DNA from 3 places in the Streptosporangium oxazolinicum genome. Region 2 is predicted to be linked to each of the others. Evidence: riboswitches for the same ligand, from Rfam matches in the RefSeq annotation. Region 2 holds a riboswitch; each other region holds the start of a gene.
What was found. A riboswitch is a leader RNA that binds a small molecule or an ion and turns the genes downstream of it on or off. The one in region 2 is predicted to bind cyclic di-AMP.

Region 1 (4,948 bases), on a different contig from region 2:
CGGATGATCCAGAAGGCCGTGGTGGCCGCCCTCGGCCACTCCGTGGTCGTCCACGAGGGCCAGGAGATCGATCTCGGCCTGGCGAAGTGGCCGCGGATCACCCTGTACGGGTCGGTCTCCGAAGCGCTGGGCGAGGAGGTCACCACCGAGACGCCCCTGGAGCACGTCCGCAAGCTCGCGGACGCGCGGGAGATCCACTGGGACGCCAAGTGGGGTCAGGGCAAGCTGGTCCAGGAGATCTTCGAGGCCCTCGTGGAGCACACGCTCGTCCAGCCCACGTTCGTCATGGACTATCCGCTGGAGACCTCCCCGCTGGCCCGCAACCACCGGGACAACCCGCTCCTCACCGAGAAGTGGGACCTGATCGGCTTCGGCACCGAGCTGGGCACCGGCTACTCGGAGCTGAACGACCCGATCGAGCAGCGCCGCCGCCTCACCGAGCAGTCCCTGCTCGCCGCGGGCGGCGACGTCGAGGCCATGCAGCTTGACGAGGACTTCCTCACCGCCCTGGAATATGCGATGCCGCCCACCGGCGGCATGGGGCTCGGCATCGACCGCCTCGTCATGGCCTTCACCGGCAAGAACATCCGCGAGACCATCCTGTTCCCGCTGGTCAAGCCGACCACCTGAGCCCGGCGGGCGGCGCGCGAGGACGTTCTCCCCGTACGGTGGCGCCGGGCCGGGCACCGCCCGGCCCGGCGCCACCGTCGTGAGGCCCGGCGCCGCTTCCCGCCCGGAGCGCGTCCCCTGCCGGAGCGCATCGAGGCCGAGAGCCCCGGAAGACCGGCCGGTCGCGCCGAGCGGCACCTCGCACGGCCCCGGGCCGGTGGGGGGCGAACCTGAGGGGTGAGCCGTACGGCCCCGAGGGGCGCGAGCCTGAGCGTTGAGCCGTACGCCCTGGGCCGGTGGGCCTGAATCCGAGCGTGAGCCGCGCGGCCGGGGGTGGGGCGGTCCTCGATACCGCCGGGCCTTTTCCCGTGGACGCGGCTCAGGACACCGGGGCGGAGCGGTGCCGTGGCCCCACCCTCGCGGATCCGCGGATCGCGGGAGTCCCCGTACGGCGTGCGGGTGAGGCCAGGACGGACAGGGCGGAAACGGTGGGCCGGAAACCGCCGTCGCGCCCATGAGCCCCCGTAATGGCGCATCCGTTTCTGTACGGGACAGAAATCCATTTCCAGCACGTCCAATATCGCCCGGCGCCCCATCGTCGCCGCGTGATACTTCGCGAATGCCGCAAAGCTGCTCCCTTGACCCTCATATTTCTGTGTTTCCCGTGGGGTGCCGTCAAGGCGGTGAGTGACCGTGGTCGCCGAAGAGTATCGGGAAGAGATCTGTTTTTCCCGAGAAATGCGGGCGGGCCGGATCCCCGGGGGGCCGGTCCCGGCGCGCCCGGCGTGCCCGGCAGGGGGCGGCGGCTCCGGCGAAACCTTGTTCTGCCAGGACTTCGACCGCCTCGGCCAGGGGGTGCTTGCCGCCTCGTGCCTGGGCTCGATCATGACATAGCCGCAAAGGCACTGACATATCATGAGTACTTCATGTAGCGCCTACTATGTCAATACTGGACGCGCGCTATGAAGAGTGGAACTTGACGACCTTTGAACAAGGCGTTTACCGTTCCTGGCGGACGGTATTCATTTCCGGCGTCTCGCACCCGGTTTCCAGAGTGGGGGGAGTGACTCTTGATGGCATATCCAGAAGTGGATTCACGCCATGGCGACAGCCCCCTGGGCATGAGCGATATCGGTCTCAGCGACGACGACCTCGTGCTGCTGGCTGAGCTCGCCAAGGGTGTCACGGTCGATCGGGTGGGTCGTCGCCTCGACATCAGCGGACGGACCGTCAGGCGCAGGCTGAGAGGCATCTGCGACCGCATCGGTGTCGCCACGGCGATCGAGGCCGTGGCCTGGGCCGCCCGCCGCCGCCTGATCTAACACCGCCGCGTGTCCGGCAGATCGGGCCGGACACGCGTGCGGGGGCCGGGTACGTTCGGTCCGCGATCAGTCAGCGATGCGGACGCCTCCGGCGAAGGGCCGGTTGTCGATCGTGGCGATGTGGACGACGTCCCCCGTCTGGGGCGCGTGGATCATCAGGCCCGCGCCGATGTAGATCCCGACGTGGTGCAGGTCGCTGTAGAAGAAGACCAGGTCGCCGGGGCGCAGCTCGTCCCTGCCGACGTGGGTGCCCGCGGTCCACTGGTCGCCTGTGTAGTGCGGCAGGCTGATGCCGACCTTCTGGTAGGCCCACATGACCAGCCCGGAGCAGTCGAAGGAGTTGGGACCCTCGGCGCCCCAGACGTACGGCTTGAGCTGCTGGGTGAGCGCCCAGCGGGTGGCCTCCGCGGCCTTGCCGCTGCCCACGATGGGCACGTTGGTCCTCACCCGGGCGCCCCTGTTGCTGACGGCCCTGCTGCGCACCTCGCTGAACAGGTCGCTCTCGACCCGCGCGACCAGTCGTTCGATCTTGGTCCGGTTGCCGTCGATCTCCGTCAGGAGCTTCTTGACCTCCGAGGTCCTCGCCGTGGCGCTGGCCTGCGCCCGCTCGGCGGCCTCGATCGCCCGGGCCACCTGGGCGACCTCCTCGCTCTGCTGCTGCTGGAGCGCGTAGTTGGTGGTGGCCTGGTCGAGGAAGGTGTCGGGGTCCGTCGACTGGGTGAAGGCGAGCCCGGGGTTCAGGCCGCCCGACATGTAGGTGCTCTGCGCCAGGAGGGTGGCCTTGGTGCGGCGGGTCGCCAGCTCGGACTCGCTCGACGCGAGGGTCTTCTTGGCGCTCTCCGCGGCCCGCTGAGCCTGCTTGAGCTTGACCCGCTCGCCGTTGTACCGCTCGGCGAGGGTGCCGATCTCCTCGTGCAGCTTCTCGGCCTGCTTGGCCAGCTGCTGGAGGCTGGGCTCTGGGTCGGCGGTGGCGGCGACCAGCGGCGTGCCGAGGGTCAGGGTGGCGAACGCCAGGCCGATGACCGCCACGCGACGGCGCAGCCTTCGCGGCGCGCGTTCTCGACAGCGGGCGTCGTCGCCCGCGTGCTTTCCTCCGCGGTCGCGCGTGCGCTTCACCAACAGGCTCCTCTCCTCGACCGCCTACCGGGTTAGCTGACGGGTTCGGGCCGGAGGCAGCCCTACCGGGTGCGCCGGTGGCACTCGGATTCACCCCGGAGGACGTGGTGGGTCCCCGGTTCCCCGCTGGTGGGGGATTCGGCGGGTCAGGCTTTTTACGTCTCTGACATCGAGCACGGAGATTAGTGCACCCGTGGTTCCTGCTCAACCAGAACTGCGAATTCAGTAGAGGTTTCGCAACTGAAATGTCACGGAAAGATCACATGTCAATAAGATCAACATGGCCATTACGCTGCCTTTGCCTCGTGGGTGACGGGTGCGGCGGAGGTCTTCCCAGGTCCGGGACCGTGCCAAAGGTGAGTTGTGGCACACGGGAGGTGTCGCGCGCTCAGTGTGGCAAAGCGATTACCAAGGGTCATGTGAGGGCTGTGGGCTGCGAGTTAAGGGTGAGCCGTAATTAAAGACCGGCGAGGACGTACGCTGAACGGTCATGGAGCAGCTTGCTGAGCATTCTCCCGTACCGGTCGTTCGCGCCCCCGACGGTGGGGGGCGGCGCGCCGGGGCCGAGGGGGCGGAGCGGGGCTCGCCCGCACCCGGCGCGGGCCCCGAGATCACGGTCCGCCGTGCCCGCACCCCGGACGTCCGCGCCGTCAGGCGGCTCGTCGACACCTACGGCGGCGCCGGCCCGCGCCTGCTGGAGAAGGCCACCGTCACCCTCTACGAGGACGTCCAGGAGTTCTGGGTCGCCACCGACGCGGAGGGGGAGGTCATCGGCTGCGGGGCTCTCCACGTGCTCTGGGAGGATCTGGCCGAGATTCGCACCGTCGCCGTCGATCCGGGCCGCAGGGGAATGGGGATCGGCCACCGGATCGTCTCCGCGCTCATTCGCACGGCCGTCGAACTCGGCCTGCGCCGGGTTTTCTGCCTGACCTTCGAGGTCGACTTCTTCGCCAGGCACGGTTTCCGGGAGATCCAGGGCACACCCGTCGCCCCCAAGGTCTACGCCGAACTTCTCGCCTCCTACGACGAGGGCGTGGCGGAGTTCCTCGATCTGGAGCACGTCAAGCCCAACACCTTGGGAAACACCCGGATGCTGCTGCACCTGACACGCGAGCCCGACTCTGATGACTTTAGAGCTGACTGATCGGAAAGGTGACTGTCGATACCTATGTCGATACCTTGTGCAGCAGCATGCATGTGCGTCTGACATTTGCCACATGCGCAGTCTAAGTGAGGTGACGCGGTGAGCACCGGACAGCCGCCGTATCCACAGGATGATCCCGACCGCGATCGCACACCGTCGGGGCACCCGGATTACGGACAGCACAACGCGGGTCGAGCCGCTGGCGAACTCGACCCCGACGTAACAGTCGTGGGATATCGGTCGGAGGCCTCACAGCCGAACACCGGCCCAGGACAGAGCCAGCCCGGTTACGGGCAGCAGCAGGGATATGGCCAGCAGTACGGCCAGCAGCCCGGCTACGGCCAGCAGCAGGGATATGGCCAGCAGCCCGACTACGGGCAGCAGCAGTACGGCCAGCAGCAGGGCTACGGCCAGCAGGGCGGGACCGGCGCGTACGGGCAGCAGGGTGGGACGGGGGCGTACGGACAGCAGTCCGGTTACGGCCAGCAGGCGTCCCACGAGCAGTCCGGTTACGGCCAGCAGCAGCAGGGCTACGGCCAGCAAGGTGGGGCCGGCGCGTACGGGCAGCAGGGTGGGACGGGGGCGTACGGACAGCAGTCCGGATATGGCCAGCAGGCGTCCCACGAGCAGTCCGGCTACGGCCAGCAGCAGGGCTACGGCCAGCAGCAGCCCGGCTACGGTCAGCAGTCCCAGCCCGGTTACGGCCAGCAGCCCGACTACGGGCAGCAGTACGGCCAGCAGCCCGATTACGGGAAGC
Region 2 (4,948 bases):
GCGAGCGTACCGGAGGTCACCGTCCGGGAAGGGCGGTGACGAACGCGCCGGAGGTCACCGTCCCGAGTCGGCGGAGGTGGTGAGCTCGTCGATCGCGTCGACGAAGGTGGGCCAGAGTTCGGCGGGCAGGTCGTGGCCCATGCCGGGGAAGGTCATCAGCCGGGCCCCGGGAATCGCGTCGGCCGTGGCGACCCCGGCGGGCAGGGGGACGAGCGGGTCGTCCTCCCCGTGGAGCACGAGAGCCGGAATCGCGAGTTCCCTGAGCCGGGGCGCGCGGTCACCGGAGGCCATGATCGCGGCCACCTGCCTCGCCGTACCCGCCGGATCGTACGACCGGTCGTAGCCCACCCCGGCGATCTCGGCGTTCCACTCCCGGTCGAACGGGTAGCCGGGCGAGCCGACGGCGGCGCAGTTGTCGAGGGCCCGCCGGACCGCGCTCTCGCGGTCGGGCGTGAAGGCGGGCATGAGCACGTCCGGATCGGTCAGCAGGGCGGCCTGCGGGCTCGGGGTGGACAGAATCGAGGTGAGGCTGCGCACCCGGTGCGGGTGGCGGATCGCGAGTGACTGCGCGATCATCCCGCCCATCGAGAGGCCGACCACGTGGGCGGTGTCCCAGCCGAGCGCGTCGAGCAGCCCGGCGGCGTCGTCGGCCATGTCGTCCAGCAGGTAGGGGACCTCCCCGCTCCCGTCCAGGGCGGGCGTCCCCGCCTCGTCCAGGTGGGTGCTCTCTCCGCTGTCGCGGTTGTCGAAGCGCACCGCGCGGTAGCCTCGGTCCGCGAGCAGCTCGCAGAACCTGTCGTCCCACTGGATCATCTGGCAGCCGAGGCCCGTGATCAGCAGGAGGGGGCGAGCCTCCGGAGAGCCGAAGATCTCGTAGGCGATCTCGATGCCGTTCGCCGGGGCTCGCAGAGTCATGGCACTCCCACCATCCGTACTGTTTGTGCGGGACAGAATGCCATTTGGGGAGAAACGCGACACCGGCGGGGTGGTCCCCACCGGTGCCTCAGGACCGCCCCGTGCGAGCGGGCCGCGGTCCTTCATCGGACCCGCCCCGGCCTTCACGAGCGCACGTGAGCGGATCGGTCATTCCTCGGGCCGCTCCCCACGGAGAGCGAGGTCAGTTCTTCCCGGCACCGAGCTCCGCGGCGCGGATACCGGCGGCCGAGGCGTGCGCGGAGGCGGGCTCGACCATGACCTTGGGCTTGCCGATCCACGGCCGCGCCTCGGCGCTCACCAGCTGGGTCCCCAGACCGATCCCCAGCCGCCTCGCCATGGCGAAGACGGTCGTCGGCGGCTTGGCCGGGCTGGTGTCCCTGCGACCCCAGGCTCCGGTGGAGAACGCCACGGGGTGGTTCTTGATCCCCGTGCCGTCGCCCCACTTGGTGACCACGTACTGGATGTCGATGTGGCCCATGCCACCGTTGCCGTCCACGCCGAGCGTGCTGGAGTTGAACGTGCCGCCGGTCAGGTCGGCGAAGGTCTTGGCGTCGATGTCGACCATGATGCCCTGGTTCGAGGGGTTGCCCGGACCGCGGTCGCCGACGAAGAACTTCGCCTTCTTGCCCTTGTAGAGAATGTAGCCCTCGGTGAGCAGGGGCCAGCTCGGGCTGGCGATCATGCCCTTCTGCATCGGCTTGCCGCTGGCGGGCAGTCCGGTGTCACCGGCCCGGCCGGAGGAGTCGTCCCAGAAGTAGGAGGCCGTGGTCGACCCCTGGAGGAGGACGGCCTCGGAGCCGGCCGGCGCGCCGACCGCGGGGTCGGCGGCGAGGCGGGTGGGGGCCGCCAGGGCGTGGGCCGGAAGCGCCGAGGCGACGCCGACGGAGGTGAGAACACTCGCACCGACGAGGGTGGCGGCGACGAGGCCGCGCTTGAGGGGGACGTTGTTACCCGGGAGATGCTTGCTCAGGCTGTTCTTGTGCAAACCAAACTTGTGCAGACCAAAGAAGGGGTGCATGGAGAAATGGCTCTTTCACGAGGGAACGGGGCGGCCGGATGCGAACGCCGAAGGGGTGCACCGGCGGGGACGCGCTCGTCGGAAAAGGGGCGTAGCCGGATCGGCCGATTCAGCCGATCGCTACGCGGAGCACGGTCCTGAAGATGCCGCGATCAGGCGCGGCGGCGAGGTCGGGGGGAAAGTTCAGGTGGTCGGCGCGGACAGGGGGTGCACCGACGTGGTGACGCGGTGATCCATGAGGGGATCTCCTCTCCATCTCGTCTACCGGGTTAGCTGACGGGTTCGGGCGGTGGAGTTGCCCTACCGCCGCGCGCTCGCGGCGGATTCACCCCGGAAAAGTGGTTCCCCGGCTCCGGGGCCCGGCGGGCCCTCGGGATTCGACGTCGGCCGGCCGCTCCCTCTTGTGAAGGGCAGGTCGCCAACCGATAACAGTGGACACTACTGCCCAAACCGGACAAAGCAAAGCAAACACCATGAAAACCCCAGAAGATCTACCTACAAGCTTCAAGAAAGCCTCATCGATCACCCCGCCAGGCCAACGCCCGCCCTACCAGCACGAATGCCACGCCGATCGCGGAATTCATCCCGGGGCACCCGTGCCCGGAGACCCGCGCGGGGGAATCCGCACACCGCGCTCCCCGCAGACACGGCACACCCGGTAAACGCCCCGGAGACGAGCCCGGACGCCGCACTCCCCGCAGACGCCCCGGAGACTCACACGGAGGCGAGTCCGGAGGCCACGCTCTCCGCAGGCACCCCGGAGACCCGCGCGGGTCAACCCGGGCCGGTCAGTCCCACCAGAACGACCAGGCGTTCCTGCCCTTGATCTGCTCGGCGTAGTCGATGAGGTTCCCAGCCCCCTGGATGATGCTGTCGGGGCAGAACGTCCAGTGTTCGGCGGCGACGTGCAGGGCGTGCTCGGAGGTCGTCGGGGGCGCGGCGACGCTGAGGTCGAGGGTGTTGAAGCCCATGCCGACCACCCGCACCCCGAACCTGTCCTCCCAGCTCCGCACGACGGCCGCGAGCGGGACCATCCACTCGTTGTGGTTCAGCGCGCCCTGCCAGCCCATGACGGCGAGGGCGTCGGCCCCGCGTTCGACCGCGACGAGCCCGAGCGGGGTCCTGCGCTCGGCCACCAGCCCGGCGTACCAGTCGGCGACCACGCCGGGGTCGGCGGCGAGTTTCCCCGACGGGGCCGGGCCGGGGCACTCGGGCCCGAAGGGGTCGAGCAGTTCGAGCTGGTCGAGGTTGGCCCTGGCGATCCAGTCGGACCACACCTCGGCCATGAACGCGGCTGCGTGGTAGTTGTCGATCTGACCGGCGGTGTCCGGGGCGATCTGACCGGCCGACCAGGGCTGGACGGAGTCCTCCAGCAGGACCGGCCACAGGCCCGACTGGCCGTGCTGGGCCCTCAACCGGGCCCAGTACTCGCCGGAGACCGCCACCTCGCTGAGCCAGAACGCCGGACGGCGACGGACCGCGAGCTGAGCGTAACCGGGGTCGGGCCAGACCACGTCTCCCGGTGGCAGCTCCACCGAGAGCCTCCGGCCCGCACTCCCGCCGCCCCCTTCGCTCCCGCCTGCTCCATCGGCTCCGCCTGTTCTGTCGGCTCCGTCGGCGAACAGCTGGCCCAGCACTGGCGGAAGTTGCCCACTCTCCCAATCGCTCATCTCTACCGATCCGATCCTGACCACGGACCAATTTTGGCCTGTCAACCATCCCGAGTGACAGTTCTGTCCTGGTCCAGGCAAAAATTATCGGTACGGGGAGGAACGGAGCCGGGCGGGTGTCAGTCCTTCACCGCCCCGCCCAGCCCGGCGACCAGCCTGCGCTGGACGGCGACGAAGAAGATCAGCACGGGGATGGTCATGAGCGTCGAGGCCGCCATGATGCCGCCCCAGTCGTTCTCGTCGGGCTTGAAGAAGACCAGCAGGGCCGCGGGCAGCGTCTGGTTGTCCCTGGCCGAGATGATGAAGGTCCTGGCGAAGATGAAGTCGTTCCAGGCGGTGATGAACGAGAAGACGCTCGTGGCGACCAGTCCCGGCGCGACGAGGGGGAAGACGATCCGCCACAGGATCACCGGCCGGCTCGCACCGTCGATCATCGCGGCCTCCTCCAGCGTCTCGGGCACCGCGGCCACGAACCCCCGCATCATCCAGATGGCGAACGGCAGTGAGAACGCCAGGTGGACCAGGACGAGCGAGCCCAGGGTGTTGAGTCCCACCCCGGGCACCACCGCGCCGAGGTCGCGGACGAGGAAGAACAGCGGGATGGTGAGCGCCTCCACCGGCACCATCTGCGCCACCAGGAACATGATCAGCACGGTCGTACGGAACCGGAAGTGGAACCGGGTGACCGCGACCGCGGCGAGGAAGGCCACCAGCGCGGACAGCACGACGACCGCGAGGGCGACGCCCAGGCTGTTGAGGAGGTAGCGGCCGAAGTTCTCACCGCCGAGCACCCGCTGGAAGTGGTCGAGGGTCGGCGCCAGGGTCCACGGGCGCGCCTCCAGCGACTGGATCTCCCCGGTGGGCTTGAGCGCCGAGAGCACCATCCAGTAGATCGGGAAGAGGGTGACGAACGCGGCGACCAGCGCCACGACGTTGGCGGCCGTGCGGGACCCGCTCACAGTCTCTCCCCCGTACGGTAGAGGGCGCGGATGTAGAAGAGGGTGACCGCGAGCAGGATCAGGGTCATGACGACGCCGATCGCCGCGCCGAGCCCGTACTCCGAGGAGCCGAACGCCGTCTGGTACGCGTAGACGTTGAGCACCGAGTTCTGTCCCGCTATCCCGCCGCCGTTGGTCATCACGTAGATCTGCGTGAAGATCTTGAAGTCCCAGATGATCGACTGGATGACCACGATCGTGATCAGCGGTCGCAGCATCGGCACGACGATCCGCCAGAACGAGCTCCACGCGGAGGCGCCGTCCAGGGAGGCCGCCTCCAGGACGGAGACCGGGACGGCCTGGATCCCGGCGTAGAGGGTCACCAT
Region 3 (4,948 bases), on a different contig from region 2:
GGCCACGGTCAGGGCGAACGCCCCGGCCGCCGCGGGGATCCACCAGCGCCGGAAGCGCCGTGCCAGGCCGATCACCGCCACCACCATGATCGCGGTCAGCCCGGCGCCGATACCGGTGCTCTTGGCCCGGTCGGCCGACCACGCCGGCCAGGTCTGGGTGGACAGCCCGAAGTCGCGCAGGTAGCTCTCCGACCACATCCCCAGGGGCCAGCGCAGCATCGCCACGGCCACCGACAGCACCAGCACGCCGAGCAGCGCCCGCAGCCACCACGGCCCCGGCAGCCGACCGGCGAGCCGTGCGCCCAGCGGGGTGGCCACCAGCACCCCCGCCACGACCAGCGTCAGGCCGAGCGACAGGTAGCCGGGGCGGCTGACCAGCGCGTCGAACGTCTCGGCCCTCGCGATCTGCTCGGGGGTGAAGTCGCGGGCCGGGTCGGGGGCGACGGCCGGAGCCCCCTCGGACAGCGTCCTCCAGGGCGTGGTGAGCGCCACGACCGCCAGCGTGGCCACCCCCAGACCGGCCAGCGCCCACCCCGCCGGCCGCACGCCCGAGGGCGCGTCCGTCGTGCTCAGCGTCACGTGAGTTCCTTCCTGAGGTAGTCGCGCCAGGCTTCGGTGAACTCGGCCACCGGCAGCCCAAGTGTGCTCCCGACATCGCTACCGTAGAGCCTCACCAGCGCCTTCTCCCCGAAGCGCTCCGCGACGAACCGGCAGGCGAGCCACGCCTCCTCGTACGCCTGCGCGAGCCTCGGCGCGCCGGGGGCGAAGTCGGCCGGGCCCGGGAGGCTGCCGGGCAGGACGCCCGAACGCACCTCGGCGGCCAGCTCGGCGGCGGCCGTGCGCACCGCGATCCCGGCGTCGCGGTAGCCCGCGTAGTCGGCGAAGCCCTCCGACAGCCACATCGGCACCCGGCCGCCCCGGGTCGCGCCGGTGGCCACGTGGGCGAGCTCGTGGGTGATCACCACGTCCCTGCCGGTCGCGGTGAGCCTGGCGTACCCCGACGGCAGGACGATCACCCGGTCCGCGGTCGCCATCGCGGCCAGGCCGCGGGTGCTCCCGGCCCCGGCGAGCGCCGCGGCCTCGGCGTCGGTGGCGGGGAAGAGGATCACCGCGGGGACCGGCCCCCAGATCTCCGCGATCGTCGCGCGGGCCCGGTCGGCCCTGGCCGCCAGATCCCGCAGGACGGCGGCCGGGACGCCGTGACCGATCACGAGGGAGTGTTCACCCCGGACGGTGACGGCGGCGCCCGGCCACAGGCCGTGGAGGTCGCGCGGGCTCGCGGGGACGTACGGGGCGTCGTACAGGGGGTCGTACAGGGGAAGGTGGCGGGGGGCGCGCGGGAGCGGGGCGGCTCCGGCCAGGAGGGGGCCCGTCCCGGCGAACGGAGCGGCGCTCATCAGCGCCAGCATCCCGGCGAGCACGGCGCGGCGCCCTTTCGGGACGGACATACGAGCCGATGGTACTCGACCGACACGAAGCGGCCCCGGCCCTCCGTGAGGAGGGCCGGGGCCGCTTTTCCGTGCTCGGGCACGTGCCTTCGGGCGTATGCCTTCGGGCGTGTGCCCGGACGTGGGCTCGGGCTCCTGTGCTTGGGCGCCGTACTTCGGACGCCGTGCTCAGGCGCGGGCCCCGGGCTCCGTGCCCGGACGCAGGCTCAGGGTCCGGGCCCGTATGCGAGCTCCGGGTCCGGGTGTGGGCTCAGGCTCCGGGCCGTACCGCTCCGGCGAAGGAGGACCTGTAGTAGCCCGCCAGCCTCACGATGCGAACCGTCTTGCCGCTGCTCGGCGAGTGGACCATCCTGCCCTTGCCGACGTACATGCCGACGTGGCCCTTGCCGCTGAAGAACAGCAGGTCACCGGGGTTCAACTTGCTCCACGAGACCTTCTTCTTGATCGACCTGTACTGGCTGTGCGTGATCCTGGGGAGGGACACGCCCGCCTTGCGCCAGGCGTATCGGACGAGCCCCGAGCAGTCGAACGCTCCGGGACCGGAGGCTCCCCACCGGTACGGATCGCCGATCTGCTTCTTGGCCGCCGAGACCGCCTTGCCGGCCCGGACCTTCTGGAGTGCCGCCTTACTCAGCTTGGCCTTGCCCTTGGCCTTCGCCGTGGTCGTGGCCTGAGTGGCGGTCTCCGTGGTGCTTTCGACCTGCTCCGAGACACCGGCCGCGGTGTTGACCAGGATCTCGGAGGGACCGTCCGCCGTCGCCTGCGCCGCCGTGGACCCGAGGGTGACCGCTCCGGCTGAGGCGGTCAACGTGAGGGCGATACCGCCGAGGGAAAGGCGGAAAAGGCGCGACAGACGGGGGTTGTGCGGGGTGGTAGACAGGATTTCTCCTTGGGACTTCCACTGATGCCTACCGGGTTAGCTGACGGATTCGGGCTTGGAAGATGCCCTACGGCAAAATATGCCGATTCACCCCTGGCCGCGCTGTGCTGGGCCTTTTGGGTCCCCGGTTCTATGCCTCCTGGCTGCATAGATTCGGCAGGCCGCCGTGATGAGCCCTGCCCCCGGGTGGGGGCACGGCGGCCGGTTGGATTTCTATAGGGACACCGGCCCGAAGACCGACATTCGCCGCGACGGCGTGGCTTGCACGTCGCGACGCCAGAAGTTACCCCGATCTCCGGCTTTCGGCAAAGCTTTCCCCAAGTCAGGAGGGCGAACGAGCCCTCTTGATCTTTTCGTTACCCCTGCTTAATGGCCATTTATGCCATTGAGATATGACTCTCGTCACATCTTTGAGATAAAGATCTGCAGATCACGATTTTGTAATATTCGTCACACTTGTCGCGATTCGGGGTTGATCAGGGGGGATGGACCGTTCCCGGCGATCGGCCAGGGGGCCGCGCGACCCGGCGCACGCGCGGGCACCGTGGATCGCCCCCCGGAAACCCGTCTCGGCGATCTTCAATTCGCCGGTGCCATATGTCGGGTTTTATGCCCGTTTGAGAAATTTTGAAGAGGGTACGGCAGGCGCGTACCTCAGGGAGGCGGTCATCATGTCGAACCGCTTGTTCCACGACAGACGCGACGCGGGCCGAGTGCTCGCGGGTCTTCTCGACAGGTACCGCGGGCAGCCCGGCACCGTCGTCCTGGGCCTGCCCCGGGGCGGCGTGCCGGTGGCGTACGAGATCGCCACGGCCCTGGGCGCCCCCCTCGACGTCTTCCTCGTCCGCAAGCTCGGCACTCCCGGAAGGGAGGAGCTCGCGATGGGGGCGATCTCCAGCGGCGGGGTGACCGTCCTCAACGAGGGCGTCGTCGGGGGCCTCGGCGTCGCACCGGAGATCGTCCGGCGGGTCGCCCGGCGCGAGGGGGAGGAGTTGCTCCGGCGCGAGCGGGCCTATCGTGAGGGGCGCCCGCCGCCGGACCTCGCGGGCAGGACCGTCATCGTGGTGGACGACGGCCTCGCGACGGGGGCGAGCATGCGCGCCGCCCTCCAGGCCCTGCGCCGCCTCCGGCCCGCCAGGACCGTCGTCGCCGTGCCGACCGCGCCGGAGTCCGCCTGCCGGGACCTCGCCGCCGTGGTGGACGAGGTCGTCTGCGCCACCACGCCGTCGCACTTCTTCGCGGTCGGGCAGTCCTACCGGGACTTCACCCAGACGACCGACGAGGAGGTGCGCGATCTTCTCCGCGCCACCTCGGGCCCGTCTTCCGGAACCGCGAAGCCTTCCACCGTCACAGAGTCTCCCGGCACCGCGAAGCCCTCCAGCACCGCCGAGGCTTCCGGCACCGCCGACAAGGTCGGCGAGGACCCTCGGCCCGCCGAGGTCAGGGGCGGACGGCTCCGACGATACGGCGGCCGTAGGCGGATAGCGGGACGACCTTGACGACGTCGCCGGTCTGCGGGGCGTGCACGATCTGGCCGTTGCCCGCGTACATGCTGACGTGACCGAGGCCCTCGCTGAAGATGAGGTCGCCCGGCTGGAGCTCGCTCAGCGAGACCTTCCGGCTCGCGCCCCAGCTCCACTGCTCCCAGGTCGTCCGGGGAAGGGTGACTCCGCCGCTGCGCCAGGCCCCCTGGACCAGGCCGGAGCAGTCCCAGCCGCCGGGGCCCGTGCCGCCGTACTGGTAGGGCTTGCCGACCTGGGCGAAGGCGAACTGCAGCGCGGCGCGGGCGTTGCCCGAGGCGGAGCCGTTGTACTGGATCCCGGAGCTCTCGGGGTTGCCCGTCTTGAAGACGTCGAGCTCGCGCAGGAGTTTCGTCTGGGCCCTGACCATCTTGTCGGCCTTGGCCTTCTCCCCGGCCAGGTCGTCACGCGTCTCGTCGGCCTCGGTGAGGGCCTTCTTCGCCTCGTCCCTGCTGGTCCGCAGCGCCTTGGTGGCCTCGTCGAAGGCGCTCAGGGACTGGGCGCGGGAGGTGGACAGCTGGTCGGCGGCGGCCAGGCCGCTCAGCAGGGCACCGGGGTCGGACTGCTGGATCATGCCTTCCCAGCTGTTGATCACCCCGACCTGGTACGTGCTGACGGCCATCGTGACGAGTTCCTTGCGCAACCCGGCGACCTGCTCGTTCTGGCGGGTCAGGTCGTCGTTCAGCGTCTGGTACTTCTTCCTGGCCCGCTTCCACTTCTCCGAGGCCTGGTTGTACTTCTCGACGACCTGGTCGGCCTGCTCGTTGAGCCTCTCCAGCTTCTTCTTGGCCTGGGCGAGTGTCGGCTTCGGCTCGGCGAACGCTTCGCTCACCGGCAATGTCAGCAGCGCGAGCGCGAGCCCGGCCGCCAGCGGCATCCGAATCAGTCCAACCGGCAAACCCGCCACGGCCACGTCAACGCCTCCCGACTGCACCAGACCTGCGGCGAATAGTACAGAAAAAGTAATGACCGACTCACCTTTTCGTCGGGTTTGCTCCTTACTCGCCGGTGAAAATCAGGTGAAGCGCTTTACCTCGCGGCCGGGCCCCGGCCACGAGGAGCTGGCCGGGCCCCGACCGGACTCCCACTCGCGGGAAGCG

Region 1: another riboswitch for cyclic di-AMP. It lies ahead of ABD817_RS21560 (C40 family peptidase); the one in region 2 lies ahead of ABD817_RS10760 (hypothetical protein).
Region 3: another riboswitch for cyclic di-AMP. It lies ahead of ABD817_RS07890 (C40 family peptidase); the one in region 2 lies ahead of ABD817_RS10760 (hypothetical protein).

Annotation. Positions count from the first base shown of each region.
Region 1 is NZ_BAABAQ010000008.1:41,223-46,170, forward strand. It holds gene lysX (bifunctional lysylphosphatidylglycerol synthetase/lysine--tRNA ligase LysX) at 1-630, shown strand, start outside; gene ABD817_RS21555 (helix-turn-helix domain-containing protein) at 1,731-1,931, shown strand; gene ABD817_RS21560 (C40 family peptidase) at 1,998-3,047, opposite strand; cyclic di-AMP (ydaO/yuaA leader) riboswitch at 3,053-3,201, opposite strand; gene ABD817_RS21565 (amino-acid N-acetyltransferase) at 3,538-4,191, shown strand; gene ABD817_RS21570 (RDD family protein) at 4,420-4,948, shown strand, end outside.
Region 2 is NZ_BAABAQ010000003.1:246,774-251,721, forward strand. It holds gene ABD817_RS10755 (alpha/beta fold hydrolase) at 55-915, opposite strand; gene ABD817_RS10760 (hypothetical protein) at 1,118-1,921, opposite strand; cyclic di-AMP (ydaO/yuaA leader) riboswitch at 2,198-2,347, opposite strand; gene ABD817_RS10765 (DUF4253 domain-containing protein) at 2,743-3,489, opposite strand; gene ABD817_RS10770 (carbohydrate ABC transporter permease) at 3,744-4,583, opposite strand; gene ABD817_RS10775 (carbohydrate ABC transporter permease) at 4,580-4,948, opposite strand, start outside.
Region 3 is NZ_BAABAQ010000002.1:651,120-656,067, forward strand. It holds gene ABD817_RS07880 (M48 family metallopeptidase) at 1-579, opposite strand, end outside; gene ABD817_RS07885 (gluzincin family metallopeptidase) at 576-1,448, opposite strand; gene ABD817_RS07890 (C40 family peptidase) at 1,699-2,256, opposite strand; cyclic di-AMP (ydaO/yuaA leader) riboswitch at 2,339-2,497, opposite strand; gene ABD817_RS07895 (phosphoribosyltransferase) at 3,000-3,827, shown strand; gene ABD817_RS07900 (C40 family peptidase) at 3,769-4,725, opposite strand.